One region of the Mesorhizobium sp. M0910 genome, then DNA from elsewhere that is predicted to be linked to it. Evidence: predicted binding sites of a transcription regulator. Region 1 holds the regulator's gene; the other holds the start of a gene.
What was found. Region 1 encodes HrcA, which represses chaperone genes, less so after heat shock. Its sites were predicted from a motif close to GTTAGCACTCNCNNNNNGNGAGTGCTAAC; they were not measured.
Positions count from the first base shown of each region.

Region 1 (4,060 bases):
AGTTGCCTTGGCGGCGGCCAAGGCCTTTATGAGGGCGTTCTGCTCGAAAGTGGTGCCAGTCTCGTCCGGCTCCGGCAAGCCGTATTCCTTTGCGGACTTCGCTTCTATGCCGAATGGCGCCATCAGATCGGTGAATTCGCGCAATTTGCCGGCATTGTGGCTTGCGACGACGATCTTATGCCCGTCAAGCGAGTGAACAGTTGGCGAATGCATCAGATGCCCCAGATTCTTGGCTCGGCGAATTCGATCGAATTGCCCGAGGGGTCGCGAATATAGATCGAGCGACCGCCCTGAGGCCATTCGAACTCACTTTCGATGGCGATTTTCTTCGCCTCAAGATGCGCTTTCCAGCGCGGGATTTCATCCGCGCTTGCGGCGAAGCAAAGATGGCCCTCGCCGACCGTGCCATGCGGCGGCACGGGCAGCTTGGCGTCGGCCCGCGGCGGCACTTTGGTCGCCTCGGCATTGAAGATAAGCAGCACGCCGTCGCCGCAGCGGAAGAAGAGATGCCTGCCATCGACCTTACCGAGCAGATCGAGCCCGAGGACGCCCGAATAGAACCGTTCCGCGGCAGCAAGGTCCGTCACGTAGAGTGCTGATTCCAGGATTGCGGAAGGAGTCACAGGATCGCCAATCTCTTCAATATTGACCGCAGCTAAGCCACCGCCATCTGCTGCAAGCTGACCAGGCGCTGAATGCCTTTCTTGGCGAGCCCCATCAGCGCCGCGAACTGCTCTTCCGAGAACGGCTCGCCCTCGGCTGTGCCCTGGATCTCGACGATACCGCCCTTGCCGGTCATGACGAAATTGGCGTCGGTGCCGGCCGAGGAATCCTCGATATAGTCGAGATCGATGACCGGCTGGCCATCATGGATGCCGCAGGAGATCGCCGCGACGTGATCCTTAAGCACCTTGCCCAGGCTCGCCATCTGGCGGGCTTCCATCCAGCGCAGGCAGTCGTAGAGCGCCACCCAGCCGCCGGTGATCGAAGCGGTGCGCGTGCCGCCGTCGGCTTGGATCACGTCGCAGTCGACGGTGATCTGCTGCTCACCGAGCGCCTGCAGATCGACCACGGCGCGCAGGGAGCGGCCGATCAGCCGCTGGATCTCCAGCGTGCGGCCGCCTTGTTTGCCGGCCGAAGCCTCGCGGCGCATGCGCTCGCCGGTCGAACGCGGCAGCATGCCGTATTCCGCCGTCACCCAGCCCTTGCCGGAGTTGCGCATCCAGCCCGGCACCTTTTCCTCCAGGCTGGCCGTACACAGCACATGAGTGTCGCCGAACTTCACCAGGCACGAGCCTTCCGCATGCTTGGAGACGCCGCGCTCGAAGGAGATGGGGCGCATTTCGTCGAATTGGCGTTTGGAAGGGCGCATTCAGGCTTCTTTCTTTCTTCGGAATCTTGGCCGGGGAATCTTGGCCGGCTTGTAGCCGCACGGGGCGTGAGGCGCAAAGGAAAATGGACCGGTTGCGCCGACGCCGCGGAAGTCTATATCTTCGGACCGGAGGTTTTTGGCTCGAATGACCAAGGTAGTCGATCCCGGTTCGCAGTCGCCAGTGCTCTCGTCGCCGGCACTTCAATCGCCCGCGCTTCAATCGCTCGATATGCGTTCGCGCGACATCTTCCGGCGCATCGTCGATTCCTATTTGAGGGATGGCGAGCCGGTCGGTTCGCGCAGCCTGTCGCGCATCCTGCCGTCATCGCTGTCGCCGGCCACCATCCGCAACGTGATGAGCGACCTCGAGCATCTCGGCCTGATCTACGCGCCGCACATCTCGGCTGGCCGGCTGCCGACCCAGGCCGGCTTGCGCTTCTTCGTCGATGCATTCATGGAACTCGGCGACCTCTCCGACGAGGAGCGCCGCACCATCGAGGCGCAGGTGCGCGCCTCCGGCTCGGGCGCGACGCTGGAGCATATGCTGACCGAGGCCAGCCAGATGCTGTCCGGCATGTCGCGCGGCGCCGGCCTCGTGCTCGCCGCCAAAAATGAGGCGGCGCTGAAGCACATCGAATTCATCCAGCTCGAGCCGACCAAGGCGCTGGCCGTGCTGGTCTCGCAGAACGGCGACGTCGAAAATCGCGTCATCGATCTGCCCGCCGGCATCACCGTCTCGCAATTGCACGAAGCCTCCAACTTCCTCAACGCCCATATCCGCGGCCGCACCCTGGCCGAGGCCCGGGTCGAAATCGCCCGCATCAAGGAAGAGACCAGGGCAGCCCTCGACACGCTGTCGCAGGATCTGGTCGAGAAGGGCCTGGCGGTCTGGGCAGGCGCCGAAAGCGGGGTGCCTGGGCGGCTTATCGTGCGCGGCCGCGCCAATCTCCTGGAAAACGTCACCGCCCAGGCCGACATAGAATTGCTGCGGCATCTGTTCGAGGATCTGGAGACGCAGAATGGGCTGATCCAGCTCCTCGACCTCGCCGAGGAAGGCCCGGGGGTGCGCATATTCATCGGTTCGGAAAACAAGCTGTTTTCGCTGTCGGGCTCCTCGCTGGTGGTGGCACCCTATCGCGACAAGGACGCGCGCGTCGTCGGTGCGCTCGGCGTCATCGGGCCGACGCGGCTGAATTATGCGCGCATAGTACCGATGGTCGACTATACCGCGCAGCTGATTTCGCGCATGCTGCGCTAGGAGCCGCCGCGGCCTGCCGCAAGGAGAAAAAGAATGGCGCTGGAATCGTTCAAGGCCCAGATCAGCCTCCTGCTCGAGGAAATGGTCAATCAGCCTGAGGATCAGCACGAGGTGCAAGAGCAGTTGCGTGAGAAGCTGCAAGAGATGCGGGCCATGGGCCTGCCGCTGCCGGCCGATCTGGTCGCGCTGGAAAAGCGCCTCGACGACGACTTCTACGCCTCTGGCAACTGAACGGGGTTCGGCTTCAAATCCTCGTGTGCTGGACGACCGCTTGGAACGACCAATGCCTGATCCCGTTTGTCCTCTTCGAGGCAAACCTCGGAGGACGTTAATGATCCGATCTGGCGGCTTTGCGGCCGTTGCCGTTGCCCTCCTTGCCGCGACACCGGCAGCCGCCCAGCAGGCGGATCAAAAGGTGCTCAAAGGCGAAGCCGCTTTTGGCGATTGGCACGCCGACAGGCCTGGCGTCCGCCGCCTGATCGGGCCGCAAGACATGCCGGCAGCCGACCCCGCTCAATCCGCTTCGAACGGGGGCGGCATGGCGGAACGGCCCGAAAGCGCCGAGCCAGAATTGCCGCCGGGCTTTTCGGCCGAAATGATCGCCTCCGGACTCTATAATCCGCGCGTCGTTCGCGTCGCTCCGAACGGCGACCTGTTCATCGCAAACGGCCATGCCGACCAAATACGCGTCTACCGTCTGGCCGAGGGCCGCGCCAAACCCATCGAGAAAGCGATTTTCGCCCAAGGCCTCAACTATCCATACGGCATCGCCTTCTATCCGCCAGGCGGCAAGCCGCGATGGGTCTATGTCGCAAACAGCGACAGCATCGTCCGCTTCCCCTATCGCGACGGTGACCTGAAGGCGTCCGGTAAACCAGAAACCATTGTCGCCAAAATCCCGTCGGGCGGTCACTCGACCCGCGACATCGCCTTCTCGCTTGACGGCAAGACGCTTTTTTTATCGGTTGGCTCGGACTCGAATGTCGCCGAGGACATGGACAGGCGGCCGGATGGCGGCCTCGACGCCTGGGCGAAATCAAAGCCGCTCGGGGCGGCCTGGGGCCCCGAGGAAGGCCGTGCCGATGTGCTCGCCTTTGACCCGGACGGGAAAAATCCCCGAACTGTCGCCACCGGCCTACGCAACTGTACGGGCATGACGGTGCAGCCCGCCAGCGGCGCGTTGTGGTGCGTCGTCAACGAGCGCGACGAGCTCGGCGACAATGTGCCGTTCGAGTTTGCGACTGAAGTCAAGGACGGTGCGTTCTATGGTTGGCCTTGGTACTACATCGGCAATCACGAGGATCCGCGCCATCAGGGCGAGCGGCCAGACCTCGCCGGCAAGGCCACTGTCCCCGACGTGTTGATGCAGGCGCATTCGGCGCCGATGAACATAGCCTTCTACGACGGCAAGAACTTTCCGGCGGATTACC
Region 1 is NZ_JAMYNZ010000002.1:289,673-293,732, forward strand. It holds gene rdgB (RdgB/HAM1 family non-canonical purine NTP pyrophosphatase) at 1-213, opposite strand, end outside; gene NKH78_RS05260 (VOC family protein) at 213-623, opposite strand; gene rph (ribonuclease PH) at 656-1,372, opposite strand; gene hrcA (heat-inducible transcriptional repressor HrcA) at 1,518-2,630, shown strand; gene NKH78_RS05275 (hypothetical protein) at 2,664-2,861, shown strand; gene NKH78_RS05280 (PQQ-dependent sugar dehydrogenase) at 2,962-4,060, shown strand, end outside.

Region 2 (4,060 bases), on a different contig from region 1:
ACGCTGATGCCGTCCATCTGCGGCAGGCCGATGTCGAGCACCACGGCATCATAGGGCTCGGTGTCGCCGAGAAAATGCCCTTCCTCGCCGTCGAAAGCGCGGTCGACGACATAGCCGGCATCGACCAGCGCGTCGCCGATCTGCCGGTTGAGATCCTTGTCATCTTCGACGACGAGTACGCGCATGCGGAAGGCCTGTTGAAGCTGTTCAGATATAGGCCGATTCCGGCAGACTGGGAAACGGCACGGTTCAGTTCAGCGGAACGACGATCTCCGAGCGACGGGGACGCTGCCCGTCCTTGCCCGGAACGAGCACGACGATGACGCAGACCGGCTTGCCGGCGCGTGTCGACTGCGAGGCCTTGGCCAAGGTGCCGCCATTCTGCTCCGCCACCTGCTGGCCGATCGCGTAGCAGTCGGACGCGGCGAGGACGACCGGCTGGGGCCGCTCGGGCGTGACAGCGGGGATCGCCATCGCTTGCGACGCAAGCAGGCCGGCGGCTGAGAGCGCCAGTGCCGCGGTCCGGAAGTGCGAGCGAAGGGTTTTCATGGCCAGCGTTCTAACGCGCCGGTGCTGAACGTGATATGAACGGTGAACGCTCGAATGCATGCCCGCCACACCCCTGAAGCGCGAGATTACCGGATTGCCCTTTCGCTGCCCATCCCGCGAAATTGCCAAGTTAACCTAGCCCTCCGATCCTTCGCCGACAACCGGGCATCGTTTGGCGGTGAAAGGCAATCGCTTCAGGTTTGCCCCGACTTCGACAATCGATCCGGCAACCGAAGGCAGATTCAGCCGAACCGACCGGAAATAAAAAAACCCGCTCTGCGACGGGTCATTGGCGCCAATCAGCACCATAGCCAAATTAGTAGCATAGCTGCCGGCACAAAGCAAGAACAAAATTGCCCGATTTTACGGAAAGTGCCCGACGCTCAGCCGTCTTCCTCGATCACGGCGCGGAAGCGCAGCAGCCCGTGATGGGCCGAAAGGTCCTCGTCGTAGCGGGCTTCGGCGAATTCGAGCTTGAGATGGGCGCGACGATGTTCACCAAGCGAGAGCGCCGCATCTCGCAGGCGGGCGCTGACCAGGTCCATGATGTCGGTGGTTTCCTTGCTGGCCTCGGACTTCGACCAGACATGCAGCGTCAGCAACTGCTCGGCGTTGTTCTCCGTCCCCGTTGCCCAGTCGTAGACGCTGGTGCGGCCGAAGGTCATGTGGGGGAACGCAACATTTTCCGGGGCATGGTCGAACAGTCTTGCATCGCCCAGTGCCGCCGACAGGTCGGGATCGCCGTTCACTGCCTCGAATATTGCCCTCTGCAATTCGACGGCCGGCGCGGTCATTGTCTTTGCCCTCGCCCGTCGCGTCGACCTCCCGGCTGCGTAGCTGCGTTGCATGACGGCATCCCGGCAAAAGCGCGAATCAGCGCGTCTCATACGGATTATGAACCTTCATGACCTCGGGAATAAGCCCTGCTCCTGGAATGCGCGACGCCGCAGCCCTCTGCGTCACGGACCCGTTGACCGGCTGAACGGTCGCGACGTCAAGCGGCGAGCGAAGGCGGACCGGAAGCCCTGAGAAAGCGTCTTGTGGACGGATTGCGACGGATCTAGCGAAAATCGGCCGCAGTCAGCACATATATGCTCCTGCGGGTGCGGGCATAGGCATTCCTGGCGACATCGTGGATCGAGTTGGAAGCCGTGTCGAAGGCTGCCAGGTAGGTAGCTTCTGAGGCCGCCGTTCCCGGCTGCATCTTGGAGATGGCATCGGTAGCGACAGAGAAGGAAATCTGGAACATGCCGTCATGGCCGACGAAGCGGATGCGTTTGCTTGCCTCGTCGTAGCTGCGGCTGGGATTGGGAAATGTCAGGCTCATGGTTTCGCCTCCATCGATGCGGATACGGCCTTCTTGACTGCCCGTGACGCCCGCTTCTTCTTTGCGGCGACCGGATTCAGAGCTTCCGCCGCGCGGTCCGCCTCTTCCTTGGCCAGTCGCAATTCCCTCAGCCTTGCCGTTTTGATGCTCCTGGCCTTGGCCTCCGAGAGATATTCGGCAGTTGCTTTGTTCCGTTCCGCCGTCTTCTTCTGGTTTTCCATGAAGCGAGCCTGAGCTTTTTCCATGATGTTCTGATTGCCTTCGGCCATCGGTAAAATCTCCCTTGCAGCGAAAGTCATGACTGTGAACTTCATCGTAAAATAGGTGTTCAAAGACAGAAATTCAATTTCATTAATATTCGGCAGGACCCGAACACCAAGGGATGACCAGGCAAGATAATACGTTCAATATTTTATATGCCCTATGAATATTTATTTTATATGCCCTATGAATATTTTTTGGCACTCCTATCAATCGAGTGCCAAGGCGCCTATAGAGAGGGGGCGGCCGCCTAAGCCGGCCCCAGAAAGAGTCCCCATGAAATTCCGGCCACTCCACGATCGCGTCGTCATTCGGCGCGCCGAAAGCGACACCAAATCCAAGGGCGGCATCATCATCCCCGACAATGCCAAAGAAAAACCGCAGGAAGGCGAAGTGATCGCTGTCGGGCCGGGCGCGCGGGACGAAAGCGGCGCGCTGATCCCGCTCGACGTCGAGGCCGGCGATCTCATTCTGTTCGGCAAATGGTCCGGCACCGAGGTCAAGATAGACGGCGAGGACCTTCTGATCATGAAGGAGGCCGACGTCATGGGCATCATCGAAAAAAGCGAGACGGGCATCATCGACAAGACCGTGGCTGCCAAGAAGGCCGCCTGATTGGAAGGCCGCGCGCCCTCCCGCGCGCGCAAAGGACGCTCCGAGCTTTGATTCAGGCGCTGCAAGCGCCTTGCCACGACAACCGAACTGGAAAAGATCATGTCTGCCAAGGAAATCAGATTCTCCACCGACGCGCGTGACCGCATGCTGCGCGGCGTCGAAATCCTCAACAACGCCGTCAAGGTGACGCTCGGCCCCAAAGGCCGCAACGTCATCATCGACAAGGCCTACGGCGCGCCGCGCATCACCAAGGACGGGGTGGCCGTGGCAAAGGAAATCGAGCTTTCCGACAAGTTCGAAAACATGGGCGCACAGATGGTGCGCGAAGTGGCCTCGAAAACCAACGACCTCGCCGGCGACGGCACCACCACCGCCACGGTGCTTGCCGCTTCCATCCTGCGCGAGGGCGCCAAATTCGTTGCCGCCGGCATGAACCCGATGGACCTCAAGCGCGGCATCGACCTTGCCATCAGCGCCGTCGTAAAGGAAATCCAGGCCCGAGCCAAGAAGGTCAAGTCCTCAGGCGAGATCGCGCAGGTCGGCACCATTGCCGCCAATGGCGACACCAGTGTCGGCGCCATGATCGCCAAGGCGATGGACAAGGTCGGCAATGACGGCGTCATTACCGTCGAGGAGGCCAAGACCGCCGAAACCGAGCTAGACGTCGTCGAAGGCATGCAGTTCGACCGCGGCTATCTCTCGCCCTATTTCGTCACCAATGCCGAGAAGATGCGCGCCGAGCTGGAAGACCCTTACGTCCTCATCCACGAAAAGAAGCTCGGAAATCTGCAGGCCCTGCTGCCCATCCTCGAAGCCGTGGTGCAAAGCGGGAGGCCGCTGTTGGTCATCTCCGAGGACGTCGAGGGCGAAGCGCTGGCAACGCTGGTCGTCAACAAGCTGCGCGGCGGCCTCAAGGTAGCGGCCGTCAAGGCGCCTGGCTTCGGTGACCGCCGCAAGGCGATGCTGGAAGACATCGCCGTGCTCACCGCCGGACAGATGATTTCCGAGGATCTCGGCATCAAGCTGGAGAACATTACCATAGACATGCTCGGCCGCGCCAAGCGCGTGCTGATCGAGAAGGACACCACCACGATCATCGACGGCGCCGGCGAGAAGACCACCATCCAGGCGCGCGTCCAGCAGATCAAGGCGCAGATCGAGGAAACCACGTCCGACTATGACAAGGAGAAGCTGCAGGAACGTCTCGCCAAGCTGGCGGGCGGCGTTGCCGTCATCCGCGTCGGCGGCGCCACCGAATCCGAGGTCAAGGAAAAGAAGGACCGCATCGACGATGCGCTGAACGCCACG
Region 2 is NZ_JAMYNZ010000013.1:105,804-109,863, forward strand. It holds gene NKH78_RS26765 (response regulator transcription factor) at 1-185, opposite strand, end outside; gene NKH78_RS26770 (hypothetical protein) at 250-549, opposite strand; gene NKH78_RS26775 (DUF3168 domain-containing protein) at 933-1,343, opposite strand; gene NKH78_RS26780 (DUF1488 family protein) at 1,610-1,876, opposite strand; gene NKH78_RS26785 (hypothetical protein) at 1,873-2,145, opposite strand; gene NKH78_RS26790 (co-chaperone GroES) at 2,414-2,752, shown strand; gene groL (chaperonin GroEL) at 2,852-4,060, shown strand, end outside.
Region 2: NKH78_RS26790 (co-chaperone GroES) is a predicted target of HrcA. The motif match lies at 2,334-2,362, and genes of this name have one in related genera.